One region of the Streptococcus sp. 27098_8_73 genome, then DNA from elsewhere that is predicted to be linked to it. Evidence: predicted binding sites of a transcription regulator. Region 1 holds the regulator's gene; the other holds the start of a gene.
What was found. Region 1 encodes HrcA, which represses chaperone genes, less so after heat shock. Its sites were predicted from a motif close to TTAGCACTCNNNNNNNNNGAGTGCTAA; they were not measured.

Region 1 (7,775 bases):
AGTTTCACTGCCAAAGCTTGAGCTTTTTCGTTCAACGCTTCGAGTTTTACTTTCATGTCGTCCAGGTTGTTGTCTTCTTGGGCTTTCTTAAGGTCATCAAGGGCAGCTTGGGCAGCATCGCGTTCTGCATCAAAGCCTTTGCCTTCAGTTTCTTTGATAGTCTTTTCAGTCGCAAAGATAGCTTGGTCTACTTCGTTACGAAGATCTACTTCTTCCTTACGTTTCTTATCTGCTTCAGCATTAGCTTCTGCATCTTTCATCATACGGTCGATTTCTTCATCAGTCAAACCTGAGTTAGATTGGATGACAATTGTTTGTTCTTTTTGAGTTCCAAGGTCTTTGGCCTTAACAGATACGATACCGTTCTTGTCAATGTCAAATGTTACTTCGATTTGAGGAATTCCACGAGGTGCAGCTGGAATATCAGTCAATTGGAAACGTCCAAGAGTCTTGTTATCTGCTGCCATTGGGCGTTCACCTTGAAGAACGTGGATATCAACGGCTGGTTGGTTGTCTGCCGCAGTTGAGAAGACTTGTGATTTAGATGTTGGAATAGTAGTGTTGCGATCAATAAGTTTTGTGAAGACTCCACCCATTGTTTCGATACCAAGTGACAATGGTGTTACGTCAAGAAGGACAACGTCTTTAACATCACCAGTGATGACACCACCTTGGATAGCAGCACCCATAGCCACTACTTCATCAGGGTTAACTGATTTGTTTGGTTCTTTACCAGTTTCAGCCTTAACAGCTTCTACAACGGCTGGGATACGAGTTGAACCACCAACAAGGATCACTTCGTCGATTTCTGACAAGCTCAAACCTGCATCTGAAAGGGCTTGACGAACTGGAACTTTTGTACGTTCTACAAGGTCGCGAGTCAAATCATCGAATTTCGCACGAGTCAAGGTCATTTCCAAGTGAAGAGGTCCAGCTTCACCAGCAGTGATAAATGGCAAGCTGATTTGAGTTGAAGTCACACCAGAAAGGTCTTTCTTAGCTTTTTCAGTTGCGTCTTTCAAACGTTGAAGAGCCATCTTGTCAGCTGACAAGTCGATGCCGTTTTCTTTCTTGAATTCTGCTACCAAGTGGTCGATAATTTTTTGGTCAAAGTCGTCACCACCGAGTTTGTTATCCCCTGCAGTTGCTAATACATCAAAGACACCATCACCGAGTTCAAGGATAGATACGTCGAATGTACCACCACCAAGGTCGAATACCAAGATTTTTTCTTCTTTGTCAGTCTTGTCCAAACCGTAAGCAAGGGCTGCTGCAGTTGGTTCGTTAACGATACGTTCTACTTCAAGACCAGCGATTTTACCAGCGTCTTTAGTTGCTTGACGTTGAGCATCGTTGAAGTAAGCTGGAACTGTGATAACCGCTTTGGTTACTTTTTCACCAAGGTATTCTTCAGCGTAACCTTTCAAGTATTGAAGAATCATAGCTGAGATTTCTTGTGGAGTATATTCTTTTCCATTAGCAGAAACTTTTTCAGAAGTACCCATTTTGGATTTGATAGAGATAACTGTATCTGGGTTTGTCACTGCTTGGCGTTTTGCAGCATCACCAACGATGATTTCACCATTTTTGAATGACACTACAGACGGAGTTGTGCGGTTTCCTTCTGGATTTGCGATGATTTTACTTTCAGTTCCTTCAAGAACTGCAACTGCTGAGTTTGTTGTACCTAAGTCAATACCGATAATTTTAGACATGTGTTTTTCTCCTTAAATTTTATTTTCTATTTTTCTTTTTAATACTCTTCTTAAGTGGCGACGCCATCAGAGCTTGACTCCGTCAATCTCTTTGACTAAACTTTGAGCCTAAGGTCTCAAAGTTTGCGTAAATAGCGCCACGGCGAAGAGTATCGCCTTTGGTTCGCTTCGCTCACTATTGGTAAAGCTGAACCATTGTTTATCATTCTTTCATAGTTTATTGTCGTTTCGGACAAGAGAAACTACCCTTTTTCTGCTTTAGCAATCCCACTTGTCCTAATGTAAGCCTTATGCCCACAGTGAGGACAAGACAGCCATTCATCATCTCTATTAGGATAATCGTCCATATACACAGAGACATTCACACTGCCACCGCATTCATCACAGGTATTCTCTCCTTGATAATAACGTTGTGCAGTCTTACGATATTCTTCATTCTGCTTCTTATTTTTTTCAAAAATATCTAACATATCTTACCTCCTAGTTATAAACCACTACCATTGCTGGTCTTAGGATGCGATCATGGAGTTTGTAGCCTTTTTGGAAGACTTGGGCAATAGTATCTGCTGGATGTTCGTCATCTGCTGGAAGAGTTTGGATGGCCATATGGTAATTATGGTCAAATGCTCCGTCCGCTGCGATTTCTTCGATGCCTTCTTCTTTAAGGGCATGAATCAAGCTTTCTTGCACCATTTCCAAGCCTTTTTTGACGTCGTCTGTCAATCCTTCAACGGCAAGCGCACGCTCAAGGTTATCCAAAGAAGGGAGAATCGCTTTTGCCAAATCTTGGCTTCGATAGCGTTGCAAGAGTTGGCGCTCTTCATTGGCACGACGTTGGATATTTTGCATTTCTGCATGAGCGCGAAGGTATTTATTTTCAAAGTCTTCTGCACGCTCATTTGCTAGTTCTAGTTCTGATTTTTCAGGAGTGGTTTCATCAGCTTCTTCAGCGGTTTCTACCTTTTCTTCAGTAGCTTCTACCACTTCCTCTTCTTTTACTTTTTCGTTTTTTATTTCCTCAGACATTTTTCGCCTCCTTTTTAGGAATTTATGTAATTTCATGTTCAACTCACCTCATAATGATTGCTACTCAGATATCGGTAGAAATCTGTGAGTTTCATCGTCAAGACTCGATTGACAACATTGAGCTGACTGACCACTTTTTGGTAATCCAGATTGACTGGACCGACCACCGCCAGCATACCAAATCCTCGATAGGGAATTAAAAACTTGCTGGAAATCAAGGTTAGATTGGCCAGACAGTCCTCTTGACTAGCTGCGACTCGGACATTTTGCATCTGATCCTCAGCCAGACTGTCACGGATTTCAAAAGCCACCTTCTGACGATCATCAAAGAACTGATAGGCCTCAAGATCCGCAAAACGTAGCAACTGAACCTTACCAGCGACAGCTACTTTTTCCGAAAACATCTGAGCAAAAATATGCTCAAAGAGATCGAGAACATTGTCCGTCGTCGTAAAGTAACGCTGGATAATCTGCGGAATCTCCGTCCGAATCTTGTAGTGAATATCTAAGACCGTCTGTCCTAAAAGGCGCTCCTGAATCATATCCCTCAAGCGCAGTAGGTCATCCTGGAGAAAATTCCTAGGAATCATGAACTGACTGGTCAGGGTATTGGACTCATCCAGAGTAAAGACAGCTAAGGCTGCGTGCTGGCTAATAACAACGATATCAAAAGCCGTCAGCCGTTGCCGACTAGGCTCGACGTCAAGAGCTACAACAGTGCAAGCACTCAACTCTGCCAAGACGTCCGCTGCCCGCTGCAGGATATCCTCCAGCTTGAAAAACTCTTGGTCGAAAGCTTTGACGACCTCGTATAGCTCATTTTCCGCTAGCTGATCAAAGGTCAAGGAATGACGGACAAAATACTGGAAGCCTGCTACACTGGGCTTGCGACCACTTGATGTATGGGCCTTTTCCAGCAATCCTTCCTTTTCCAAGGCTGCCATATCATTTCGAATAGTGGCACTCGAGGACTGGATAGACTCTTGCAAGGCTTTAGAACCGACAGGCTCATGCGTCTTGGTAAAGATATCAATAATTAGATTTAAAATCTCATTTTGGCGTTCTGTTACCAAGGACCTCACCTCTCTTTAGAAAATTTCCAGCCACTGGCGAGATTTTATTTTTTATATTTAGCACTCTAATACATCGAGTGCTAAGTTATGATTCTATTATACACTCTTAAAAATGAATGTCAAGACAAAAAACCAAAAAATTAGCACTCTTTTTGCAAGAGTGCTAAAAATCAGTCTCAAGTCCTAGAAAACTTTATTGGACAGGATTCCTTTTACAATTCTTTTGATGAGCTTTAAGCTTTTTCATAGCCCAATCATAGTGGCTGGATGTAGAGCTGACAAAATAAGAACCCAAGGTCGTTCCGCCCGTCCATTTATAAACTCCCTTGGAAAACAATTCTTCATTGGTTAAGGTTGCGGCTAGGTCCAGGACAGCTCTATGCGAACTAGCCAGCAAAGAACTTGCCTCCTCAAGAGAGGTCTGCTGGTGCTTTTCCCAAAATGCGGCATTCATCTCACCATACGTTCTCCAATTGTAGGGAGCTGGCAGAAAAGTCTTCTCTTCTCCCCTTTGATTGGCCTGCACCCAGTTAAGTAGCAGTTGGTGCCATTCATAAAGATGGATTAAGACATCCCTCAGGTTCCGGTCGCGCTTCCAGTGAGCTTCTTTCTTTTTCTCATCCTTTGAAAAATCAAAGGGCCTCGCCAACTCTTCTGCTGTCATGTTCGAAATGAGCAGATTGAGTTTTTCAAAATTTTCTGTAGCAACAGCCAGTAAATCGTTTTTTGTTGTAGGTCTTGGCATGACAAATTCCTCCTATCTGACGGAATACCTTAAGATGGTTTTCAACTTTTCTTCTGGTGTCCTATTTTTGTTGCTCAAGTAAATCTCTCTGTGAACTTGGTCGCATCTTTCGAGTCCCAAGCTGATTGCTAGCTCGTCCATTTTCTCAAAAGAGGCCGGCTCACTGTCATAACTTCCTACGTGTAAAACCTGAATGGCCCGCTCCTCTGGCAATCTCTGCAAACAAATGTCTTCATAGAGAGGATGAGGCTTTTTCTTGCGGACATTCTCAAGGGCTGCCGCAAATATATCCTGATCGATGACATTAGGCTGCTGAATCATGAGCTGATAGCGAAGCTGACTTTTATCGAAGCCTTCCACAGCAGCTTTTTCCCATATCCCCTCCAAAGGATAAACTGTGAAATCCTTCACCTTGTCCTCCGCCTCATCTTTCATCATGGATTTAAAGAGCATTTTTATGGGATAGGCCAGTGAATAAAGGGCAGATACCCGCTCGGAGAAATCCGCTTCATTGGGATCGCCCGCTCCTTCGATCACAATGAACTGTTGACTTGGCACCTCTACCAGCTCTGGCTTTTGCTTGGCTCCATAAAAGCATTTCTCACTCTTTCTCCATTCATATTTCATCTTGCTGCCTCCTTTTCTCTTCTTATCTATTAGTATACAAGAAGATACCTGACACCCTATGTCAAGTTTTATATTTTTCTACCAGCCTAGAAAGCATTTCATTCATTTTCAATCGGATTTCGGGCGGATCTAAGACCTCCACAGCGTCTCCAAAGGACAGGATATAACTGTACAAACGGTGATCGTTGGGAATTTCGATTTCTGTATATAAATTTCCTTCGGCATCTGTCCGAATGTCTCCGCTTAGTTCATCATAAACCCTGAAGGCCACTTTGCGATCAAACTTGACTGTCAGTTTAATGGTATTTTCATAGGTCAGTTCTTTTTCCAAGACGACATCTTCAAAGCTGTCCTCAAATCTCTCCTCCAGCCGCTCCAAATTTTTCATCCTAGATAGCTTAAAATACCTGAATTCCTGTCGCAAGAGGCAAAAAGCATAAAGATACCAACTCTGATTTCTAAACAACAAGCGTATAGGCTTAACACGACGGCTTGTCTCCCGCTCGTCACTAGCAAAGTAAGAAAAAGAAACAAGGTGCTTACCTAGAATCGCAGTTTTTAGTTGATGAAAGGTAGCTTCATATGCTTTATCGTTTTGCCAGTGATTAAAATCAATTTCGATCCAGTTGGGATTTTTGATTTGAAATAGCGCCGAAAGCTTTGTAAGTAGGTCACTCTGGTAAAGCTGGCTGATGCTGTCCAGACCTTGCAGAGCCGCCATGATCTGCTCTTTCTCCTCTGCTGTCAGCAAGGACTTCCGCAAGACATAATCCTCTGCGATTTCTATACCGCCACCTTTTCCTTGCGTGGTATAAATCGGAATCCCAGCGCTGCTAAGAGAATCCACATCTCGATAAATAGTCCGAACCGAAACTTCGAATTTCTCTGCTAGCTCCGTTGCAGTCACTTTCCCTCTCTCCAAAATATAGTACAATATCCGAAATAGTCGATTATTCTGCATGCCTACTCCTTCTCCTCTCCCTATTATACAATACTTGCCATAGCATGTCATATTTAGGCAGGTTAGACCCAGGATAAGCTAAAATGAAAAAGAGAGTGGGACAGAAATCGGTAATTCGTTAGAATTCGATTTCGTCGTCCCACCTCCGCACAGTTGAGTAGGGCTGTAAAAGCTGATGAAATCAGCGTAGTAGAGCCCACTCAACCACTGCGTCTTGCTCGACAATCCAAAGACAATTGAGAGGCTAGGACTTTCGTCCCAGCCTCTTTTAGTAATTAGAAACCTTATTTTCGATAGATATTATTCTCATGACCACTACTAAACTTTGCCACTATTTCCTGCGACAGGGGCAAATGTTGGCAAAGCCACCCCCTCTTTTAGCAGGGCTTCATGGTAGAGCTTATAGAAAATATGATACAGACTCGCTTGCATACCGCTTGCAACGATTAGACTAATTCGAAAATAAAACTGGCCGCTCGCAGTCATTTGCGGTCCCAGAATATCAGGTTCCTTCAAAACTTCTGGATGTTCAGGCACGGCTTCCTGATTGACAGCAGCGATAATCCGATAGATCTCATCCAAATCCGTCTCGGCATAGATAGGAATATCAATCAAAACCCGCATATCACCACGAGAAAGATTGCTGACAACGGTGATATTTCGATTGGGCACAAAGTGAAGAGTTCCGTCCGCATCGCGTACCTGCGTAGTCCGAATCCCAACACTGACAACCGTTCCTGCGATCTTGATAGCACCATTGGTCAAGCGAACATTGTCCCCTACATCCAATTGACGCTCTAAGAGAATAAAGAAACCGTTGACCAAGTCGGACAGAAAGCCCTGCGCTCCCATCCCAATGGCTACGCCGGCAATCCCTGCCCCAGCCAAAAGACTTGAGACCGGCATACCCAAAATGGATAAAATCCAGTAGAACAAGAGAAAATAAAGAGCATAATTGAGCAAATTCTCAATCAGACGTGTAATGGTCTTTTGCCGAGCGACATCCTGCCGTGATAATTTCAAAGACGGCGCAATCAGTCTAGTCACAAAAAGATGGAGAATTTTCTTAGCCACCCAAAATAGTAAACACAAAAAGACCAAAGAGACGAATTTTGAAAATACATCATCCAGAATAGCTGACCAGTTGAATTGCTGGAAATAGCGCGTAAAAACATTCCCATTAGCTGTCATTCTTTCCTCCTATGAGATACAAAAATCTTATTCATTATACCACAAAGGGCGACAGATAGGCATCAAAGCAGCCTTATTCTGCATAGCGAATACTAAAAAACATTGATTTTATACGACCTCTAGCGTATAATGGAAAGCAGTTTATTTTAGAAAGAGATCTACTATATTTCATCGAATTCTTTCTGCTTGGAATCGCGCCAATCTTATCAAACGGATTTCTATTGGGATAGTTACAGGCGCCCTGCTGGCCCTCATCTTTCCACAAGCCAGCGCCATTAGCCTCCTTGGTCAAATCTTTGTCGGCGGTCTGAAAGCTATCGCACCACTGCTCATTTTTACCCTCGTTGCCAATGCCCTCTCTCAGCACCAAAAGGGGGCAGAAGAGCAATATAAAAACCGTCATTATCCTCTATCTAATCGGGACTTTTGCGGCTGCC
Region 2 (7,775 bases), on a different contig from region 1:
ACAGATACAGAGCCTATGCTCAAGGATATTAGCTTTGAAGTCAAATCGGGAGAGATGATTGGTGTTGTCGGAGCGACGGGAGCAGGGAAATCAACTCTGGCCCAGCTCATTCCACGTCTTTTTGATCCTCAGGAAGGCTCCATCAAAATTGGTGGCAAAGACCTGCGAGATATTAGTGAAGCTTCGCTGAGAAAAAATGTCTCCATCGTTCTGCAAAAAGCTATTTTATTTAAGGGGACGATTGCGGACAATCTGCGTCAAGGAAAGCAAAATGCTAGCTTGCCAGAATTAGAACAGGCGGCGCGCATTGCTCAGGCAAGCGAGTTTATCAATCGCATGGAAGACACCTACAACAGCCAAGTCGAAGAACGGGGAAATAATTTCTCTGGCGGACAAAAGCAAAGAATGTCCATCGCGCGTGGTGTTGTCAGCAATCCTAATATTCTTATCCTAGATGACTCGACTTCAGCTCTGGATGCCAAGTCCGAAAAACTGGTTCAGGAGGCGCTGAACAAGGATTTGAAGGGAACCACAACTATTATTATTGCCCAGAAGATTAGCTCCGTTGTTCATGCGGACAAGATTTTGGTGCTAGATCAAGGACGCTTGATTGGGCAGGGTAGACACGCAGACTTGGTTGCTACAAATGATGTCTACCGAGAAATTTATGAGACACAAAAAGGAAAGGAGGACTAATATGAAGACAGCAAAATTTTTCTGGCAATATTTCAAGCAGTATAAACTGGCCTTTTTGGTCGTCATGATTATGATTGTCATCTCGACGGTTTTACAGGTTCTCTTTCCGATTTTTACAGGTCTCGCCATCAGTGAGCTGGTGGAGTTGGGGAGTGCTTTTGCGAGTGGCAAGCTTGCTTCAGGTGATGTTTCAGCCTTTGCTGCTTTTCAAGGAATCATGTGGAATTTAGCGTTGGCTTTCATCTTCCTTTCGCTATCGAGCTTGATTTACATGCTGCTGATGAGTCGGATCATTTCCTATTCAACCAATGAAATGCGCAAGGGGCTCTTTGGAAAATTAGCTCGCTTGACCGTTTCCTTCTTTGACCGCCATCAAGATGGAGATATCTTGTCGCGTTTTACCAGCGATTTGGATAATATCTTGCAGGCTTTCAACGAGAGCCTAGTCCAAGTGATGAGCAATATTGCTCTCTACATCGGTCTGATTATCATCATGTTTATGCGGCATGCGACCTTGGCTTGGGTGACGATTGCCAGTACGCCAGTAGCCATCATTGTCTTGGTGTCTATCGTCAAGCTGGCTCGCAAGTACACAGACTTGCAGCAAAAAGAAGTTGGTCAGCTCAATGCTTATATGGATGAGACGATTTCCGGCCAGAAGGCAGTTATTGTGCAGGGAATGCAGGAAGAAGTCATCAAAGGCTTTGTCCAGCAAAATGATAAGGTTCGGTCAGCTACTTTCAAAGGACGTGCCTTTTCTGGCTTGCTCTTTCCTGTCATGAACGGAATGAGCCTGATCAATACGGCTATCGTGATTTTTGTGGGCTCGGCCATTATGCTCAATGATCCTAATGTGAAGACCTCAGTAGCCATTGGTCTGATTTCAACCTTTACACAGTTTTCTCAGCAGTACTATCAGCCTATCATTCAGGTTGCGGCAAGCTGGGGAAGTCTGCAGCTGGCTTTCACTGGTGCGGATCGGATTCAGGAAATGTTTGATGCGCCTGAGGAAGTGCGTCCTCAGAATGCACCAGCCTTTACCGAGCTGAGAGAAGGCGTCGAGATAAAGCATATAGATTTCTCTTATGTCGAAGGTAAGCCGATTTTGAAGGATGTTTCTATCTCAGCGCCAAAAGGTAAGATGATTGCCGTTGTAGGACCGACAGGATCAGGGAAGACGACCATCATGAACCTGATCAATCGTTTTTACGATGTGGATAAGGGCAGTATCGAATTTGACGGGCGCGATATCCGAGACTATGACTTGGATAGTTTGCGCAGTCATGTAGGTATCGTTTTGCAAGATTCTGTCTTGTTCAGCGGAACCATTCGAGACAATATCCGATTTGGAGTGCCGGATGCCAGTCAGGAGATGGTTGAAATTGCTGCGCGTGCTACCCATATTCACGAGTATATTGAAAGCTTGCCTGATAAATACGACACAATCGTAGATGATGATCAAAACATCTTTTCAACAGGTCAAAAGCAATTGATTTCGATTGCTCGAACCCTTTTGACCGATCCTCAAGTGCTGATCTTGGATGAGGCCACCTCCAACGTTGATACGGTAACCGAGAGCAAGATCCAGAGCGCGATGGAGGCCATTGTGGCAGGACGGACCAGCTTTGTCATCGCTCACCGCTTAAAGACCATATTGAATGCGGACCAGATTATTGTCTTAAAAGATGGGGAAGTCATTGAAAGAGGCGATCATCATGAATTGCTGCATCTAGGTGGCTTCTATTCTGAGCTCTACCACAATCAATTTGTATTTGAATAAATGTTTACAGAAACGGAGGTATCCATGAGGATATCTTCGTTTGTTGAAAGGAAGTAATCAGTTTTGTCCTGATCTATCTCTTTCATCGAACTAATCTGCTTCTGTTCATCGTAGGAGTCATCTTAGCTGTTTTGGGAATTCTTGTCATGCTGGTCTTTGGCTATGGCATCTACAAGGGTAGACTAAATTTGCAAAAGGTTATTGATGATTTTGAAGAGAAACTGAAGTTAGCTCAATAAGGTTTCCATTTAACTTTCCCCCAAAAACTTTGTCATTCGGCAAAGTTTTTTCTTGACTATTTCTGACCAAGTGATACAATATTAACTATAGATTAGCACTCGATGTCATAGAGTGCTAAAATTCAATCTTTGGAGGAATAAAGATGTTAAAACCATTAGGTGACCGTGTGGTCTTAAAAGTAGAAGAAAAAGAACAGAAAGTTGGAGGCTTTGTCATTGCTGGTGCAGGACAAGACGCGACAAAAGAAGCAAAAGTCATCGCAGTTGGCCAAGGAATCCGTACGCTCAACGGAGAGCTGGTCGCGCCAAGTGTCAAGCTAGGTGATAAGGTTTTAGTTGAAAGCCATGCTGGCGTTGAAGTCAAAGATCAGGATGAGAAATTCTTGGTTGTTGGAGAAGCAAGCATTCTTGCAATTGTGGAGTAAAAATCTAAGAAAGAGGTTTAAAAATGGCAAAAGATATTAAATTTTCATCAGATGCACGTAGTGCAATGGTTCGTGGTGTGGATATTCTAGCAGATACTGTCAAGGTGACTTTGGGCCCTAAAGGTCGCAATGTCGTTTTGGAAAAATCTTTTGGTTCACCCCTTATCACCAATGACGGTGTGACCATTGCCAAGGAAATCGAGCTGGAAGACCATTTTGAAAATATGGGCGCTAAGCTGGTGTCAGAAGTTGCTTCGAAGACCAACGATATCGCTGGTGACGGAACAACGACTGCTACTGTATTGACGCAAGCTATCGTCCGCGAAGGGATTAAAAATGTTACAGCTGGTGCTAACCCAATCGGTATCCGCCGCGGGATTGAAGCAGCAGTTGCGACTGCTGTCAGCGCGCTGAAAGAAACTGCGATTCCAGTTTCTAACAAAGAAGCAATTGCTCAGGTTGCTGCCGTGTCTTCTCGTAGCGAAAAAGTCGGCGAGTACATTTCTGAAGCTATGGAAAAAGTTGGCAACGATGGCGTTATCACTATCGAAGAGTCCAAGGGTATGGAAACAGAGCTGGATGTCGTAGAAGGAATGCAGTTTGACCGTGGCTACCTGTCTCAATACATGGTGACAGATAGTGAAAAAATGGTGGCTGATCTGGACAACCCTTATATCTTGATTACAGACAAGAAAATTTCTAACATTCAAGAGATTCTGCCATTGTTGGAAAGTATTTTGAAAACCAACCGTCCGCTTTTGATCATTGCAGATGATGTGGATGGTGAAGCTCTGCCAACATTGGTTCTTAACAAGATTCGTGGTACCTTTAATGTAGTGGCTGTTAAAGCGCCAGGTTTCGGTGACCGTCGAAAGGCTATGTTGGAAGACATTGCAATCTTGACTGGTGGTACAGTGATTACAGAAGACCTTGGTCTGGAGCTCAAAGATGCGACCATTGAAGCGCTTGGACAAGCTTCTAAAGTAACTGTTGACAAGGATAGCACTGTGATTGTGGAAGGCTCTGGTAATCCAGAAGCTATTGCCAATCGTGTGGCCGTTATCAAATCTCAAATCGAAAGTACAACTTCTGAGTTTGATAAAGAAAAGCTACAAGAACGTCTGGCTAAATTGTCCGGTGGTGTGGCGGTGATTAAGGTCGGTGCGGCAACCGAAACCGAACTTAAAGAAATGAAACTCCGCATCGAAGATGCCCTTAACGCGACTCGTGCCGCAGTAGAAGAAGGAATCGTGTCAGGTGGTGGTACAGCCTTTGTTAGCGTATTGGATGCAGTAGCTGCTCTCGAATTAACAGGTGATGAAGCAACAGGTCGTAACATCGTCCTCCGTGCCTTGGAAGAGCCTGTCCGTCAAATCGCTTTGAATGCAGGATTTGAAGGCTCTATCATCATTGACCGCCTGAAAAACTCTGAAGCAGGTACAGGCTTTAATGCTGCGACTGGCGAATGGGTGAACATGATTGAAGCTGGAATCATTGACCCAGTTAAGGTAACGCGCTCAGCCCTGCAAAATGCCGCTTCAGTTGCTAGCTTGATTTTGACAACAGAAGCTGTTGTGGCTAATAAGCCAGAACCTGCGCCAGCAGCACCAGCTATGGACCCAAGTATGATGGGCGGCATGATGTAAGGCACATCAAAGAAAGTACAACTTTTTTGAAATCAATAAAGTAAAAAAGACTTCAAACTATTGATCAAAAACAATGGTTTGAAGCCTTTTTATTGTGCTATTAATGAGACAAAAACTTGTAAAATAATGAAAAAGCCTTAGATTCCAAGGCTTTTTAGTCATACTTTCTATGCCCCCTGCATGAATTTGTAAGAACTTTTCATATTGAAAATAAACAAAAATGTTGAAATATAGCTGATTTTAGGGAAATACTTTTAGGTATTTTCAATGTCAGGATTTAAAAATGGGGCAAAAGTGGGGCAAAAACAAATTAACGAAAAAAATATCGAGTTCGTGCATCAAGTAAATGATAAATTGCAAGAATAAGTGCAACATTTACTCGAACTCATCCTCTAGAGCTTCACTAGCAGTTCTGTAAGCTAAACATTTTCGTGGTCGGTGATTGATATCATATAAAGCCTTGGTTCCCAAAGCTTTTTAATGTTATAAACTCATTAAAATAACCCCCAGTTAGATTTGGAATATTTTTTATTCTGTGTCACATAAAAATAAATAAAATGAATGGCTATAGCTAGAGCTAAAATGGTTGTTATACTCACTACTATTATAGGATTAGAAGCAAAGATTAAAGAGAGAATCAAGGCAGCCAGATAGAGTGTCGCTTGGACACAGTAGTAACTTTTCGAATAGCGAAGATAGTGTTTGTTACAGGGCCCATTTACTAGGACAGCAACTTGGAAGAGGCCAAATCCGATATAAGAGAAGATGGTTGCAAAGAGACGATTAGCTTCAGGATTCTGAAGAAAACTCATCGATACAGTCATCATAATAAGTCCAATGAAAATAGGATAGTGACTGTAAATTAGAAATAGTCCCTTTTGATTAGATTTTTCATCAATAGCATGGTCAAATTCACCAAAATAAAATAGGAACAGAGAAAGCATAATAATGAAATAAAGAACCGAATAAATCGAGAAATTCTCGATTGTAAAGAAGTTAGCTAGCTCCATAATCATCTCTCCAAACGTAATAATGACAAGAAGGGAGATGCGCTCGATTAAATGGGGGAGATTTACCTGGTAATGCTTATCTTTACTAAGCAAGATAATTGGCATAATAAATGTTAGCAGAATACTAGCAAAGAAGATATAGACTCTAACGTAATAGGAAGAGGAAGAAGAGCTGCTAGATAGACTCCTAAACTTCCTAGACCTGTTATCCATAGAAAACCTTTGATACTTTTCCGTTCAACATTATCGGTTGATTTTCTAAAAAATTCAACCAAATATTGTAAAAATAAGGTAAAGGTTAATGTACCAACAGCCCAACAAAGATAATGAAAATATTGTTGCCAATCAGGTCCAATCATATTGGCTATAAAGAGTAAAAGTCCCATTTTGATAAACATGATTACCATGTTAAATAAAGAGTTCTTTCCATAGCGATTGGTATAAACGGTTTGAATCATCCATGAATCAGTGAGAACCAAAACAGCCATGAAAAAATCAAGGAAAGAATTCCAAGTCAAAATACCGTTATGAAGATGCTCAATTAAAGTAGTTGCTTTTGAAATTGCAAAAACAAAAACTAGGTCATAAAAAAGTTCTGAAAATTCTACACGTTTATGTTTAATAAGAGTTGTCATCTTAAGTCCTTTCTATTCTAGAAGTACAATTTATTATAACAGAAAATGGTAATGAGAGAAAAGGAGATGCTTAAATAACTTCATGTGACGCGAATTGTCAAAACCTTGGAGCACATTTACCTCATGTACCAACTCACAGGCAGAGTGTTTGATGATTGATAATGAAGAATAAGATTTTACAATAGAAAAGCGAGGATATCCTCGCTTTTTTTATTTAATCTAATAGCTCCTTATTTTCAATTAAGAGCTCTAGTGGAGATTTATCTCTTGCTTCAATAAAACCAGGTTCATATTGGGTATGAAGTGTTCTTTTCTGAGAAGTTGGATCAATATACAACTCTTTTCCATCTTCTGTGTATAGTTGGTTGCCTCTTGTTAGGTAAAGTAAATCCTCTAAGTACTGTCCATCAGTATGTAGGAAATGCTCGATGTATTTGACAGCTTTTAAGATTTCACTTACTTTATCAGAGTATTCATTAGATTCAAGAACACTCTTTTCTAACTCAATCTCTTTACTCGTTCCAAAGAGTTGGGTTGGAGTTGCATTAAAATATTCTGCTATCTTATCCAAATTTGCAAAGGTAGGATAGCTTTTTTGTTTTTCGTAATCAGAGATGGACTGTTTACCGATTCCTAATTACCTCAGTCTCTTCAGTCTGTTAATTTTTTTTCGAAAATTTCTCTCATTAGTTAAATTAAATGGTTCTTTTCAATTAAGTTTTAACTTCTATCTGGTAAGTAAAAGGAAAAATAATACCCGTGGTGCTAGTTAAACTCAAAATACAAGAAAAGCCTAAAAGGACTATACTGTAAGTGACAAAACAAAACAGGAGGATAGTCCAAATGAGCCACTTACATTAGTCCTGTGAAATACAGAACTAAATCCTTCACTTAAATTACTTGTCTAACTTTTTGGGGTCAGTACAAACAGTGCTTTTTTTGTTGAAATCGCAAAGAATCTAAGCTTTCTTTTTGCAGATAACATTCGCTCTTTTATTTTCGGTATGATTGAGTCGATGCCCCGTTCTCGACCGGTTATTATTGCAACTTATCGAATGCTAGAGCACTATGCCATCACTTTTTGGAAGAATACTTGGAGCAATTCTACGCAGAATGGAATGCGAAAAAGTGATAATTAAAGAGACAAAAAAGCTGAGAATATGATTTCCCAGCTTTTTTGAATGCGATAGAAATAGCAACTAGACTATTTACGAAAGACCTCAATAATGTAGGTGAAGCCAGTAACTAAAAATGAAAAGGCAATGACATAAACGACAAAGACACCTGTAGCCACTGGATTGAACAGAATCACTAGACCTAGTAAAAATTCAAGCAAGGCTACCC

Region 2: groES (co-chaperone GroES) is a predicted target of HrcA. The motif match lies at 2,808-2,834, and genes of this name have one in related genera.

Annotation. Positions count from the first base shown of each region.
Region 1 is NZ_JAPVZT010000006.1:51,726-59,500, forward strand. It holds gene dnaK (molecular chaperone DnaK) at 1-1,715, opposite strand, end outside; gene O3651_RS05535 (hypothetical protein) at 1,958-2,185, opposite strand; gene grpE (nucleotide exchange factor GrpE) at 2,196-2,741, opposite strand; gene hrcA (heat-inducible transcriptional repressor HrcA) at 2,780-3,814, opposite strand; gene O3651_RS05550 (ClbS/DfsB family four-helix bundle protein) at 4,008-4,559, opposite strand; gene O3651_RS05555 (GyrI-like domain-containing protein) at 4,572-5,186, opposite strand; gene O3651_RS05560 (helix-turn-helix transcriptional regulator) at 5,248-6,147, opposite strand; gene O3651_RS05565 (mechanosensitive ion channel family protein) at 6,466-7,338, opposite strand; partial or broken gene sstT (serine/threonine transporter SstT) at 7,502-7,775, shown strand, end outside.
Region 2 is NZ_JAPVZT010000003.1:157,252-165,026, reverse strand. It holds gene O3651_RS03425 (ABC transporter ATP-binding protein) at 1-696, shown strand, start outside; gene O3651_RS03420 (ABC transporter ATP-binding protein) at 698-2,476, shown strand; partial or broken gene O3651_RS03415 (DUF202 domain-containing protein) at 2,533-2,715, shown strand; gene groES (co-chaperone GroES) at 2,859-3,140, shown strand; gene groL (chaperonin GroEL) at 3,164-4,786, shown strand; partial or broken gene O3651_RS03400 (low temperature requirement protein A) at 5,281-6,431, opposite strand; gene O3651_RS03395 (helix-turn-helix domain-containing protein) at 6,646-7,062, opposite strand; gene O3651_RS03390 (DUF308 domain-containing protein) at 7,636-7,775, opposite strand, start outside.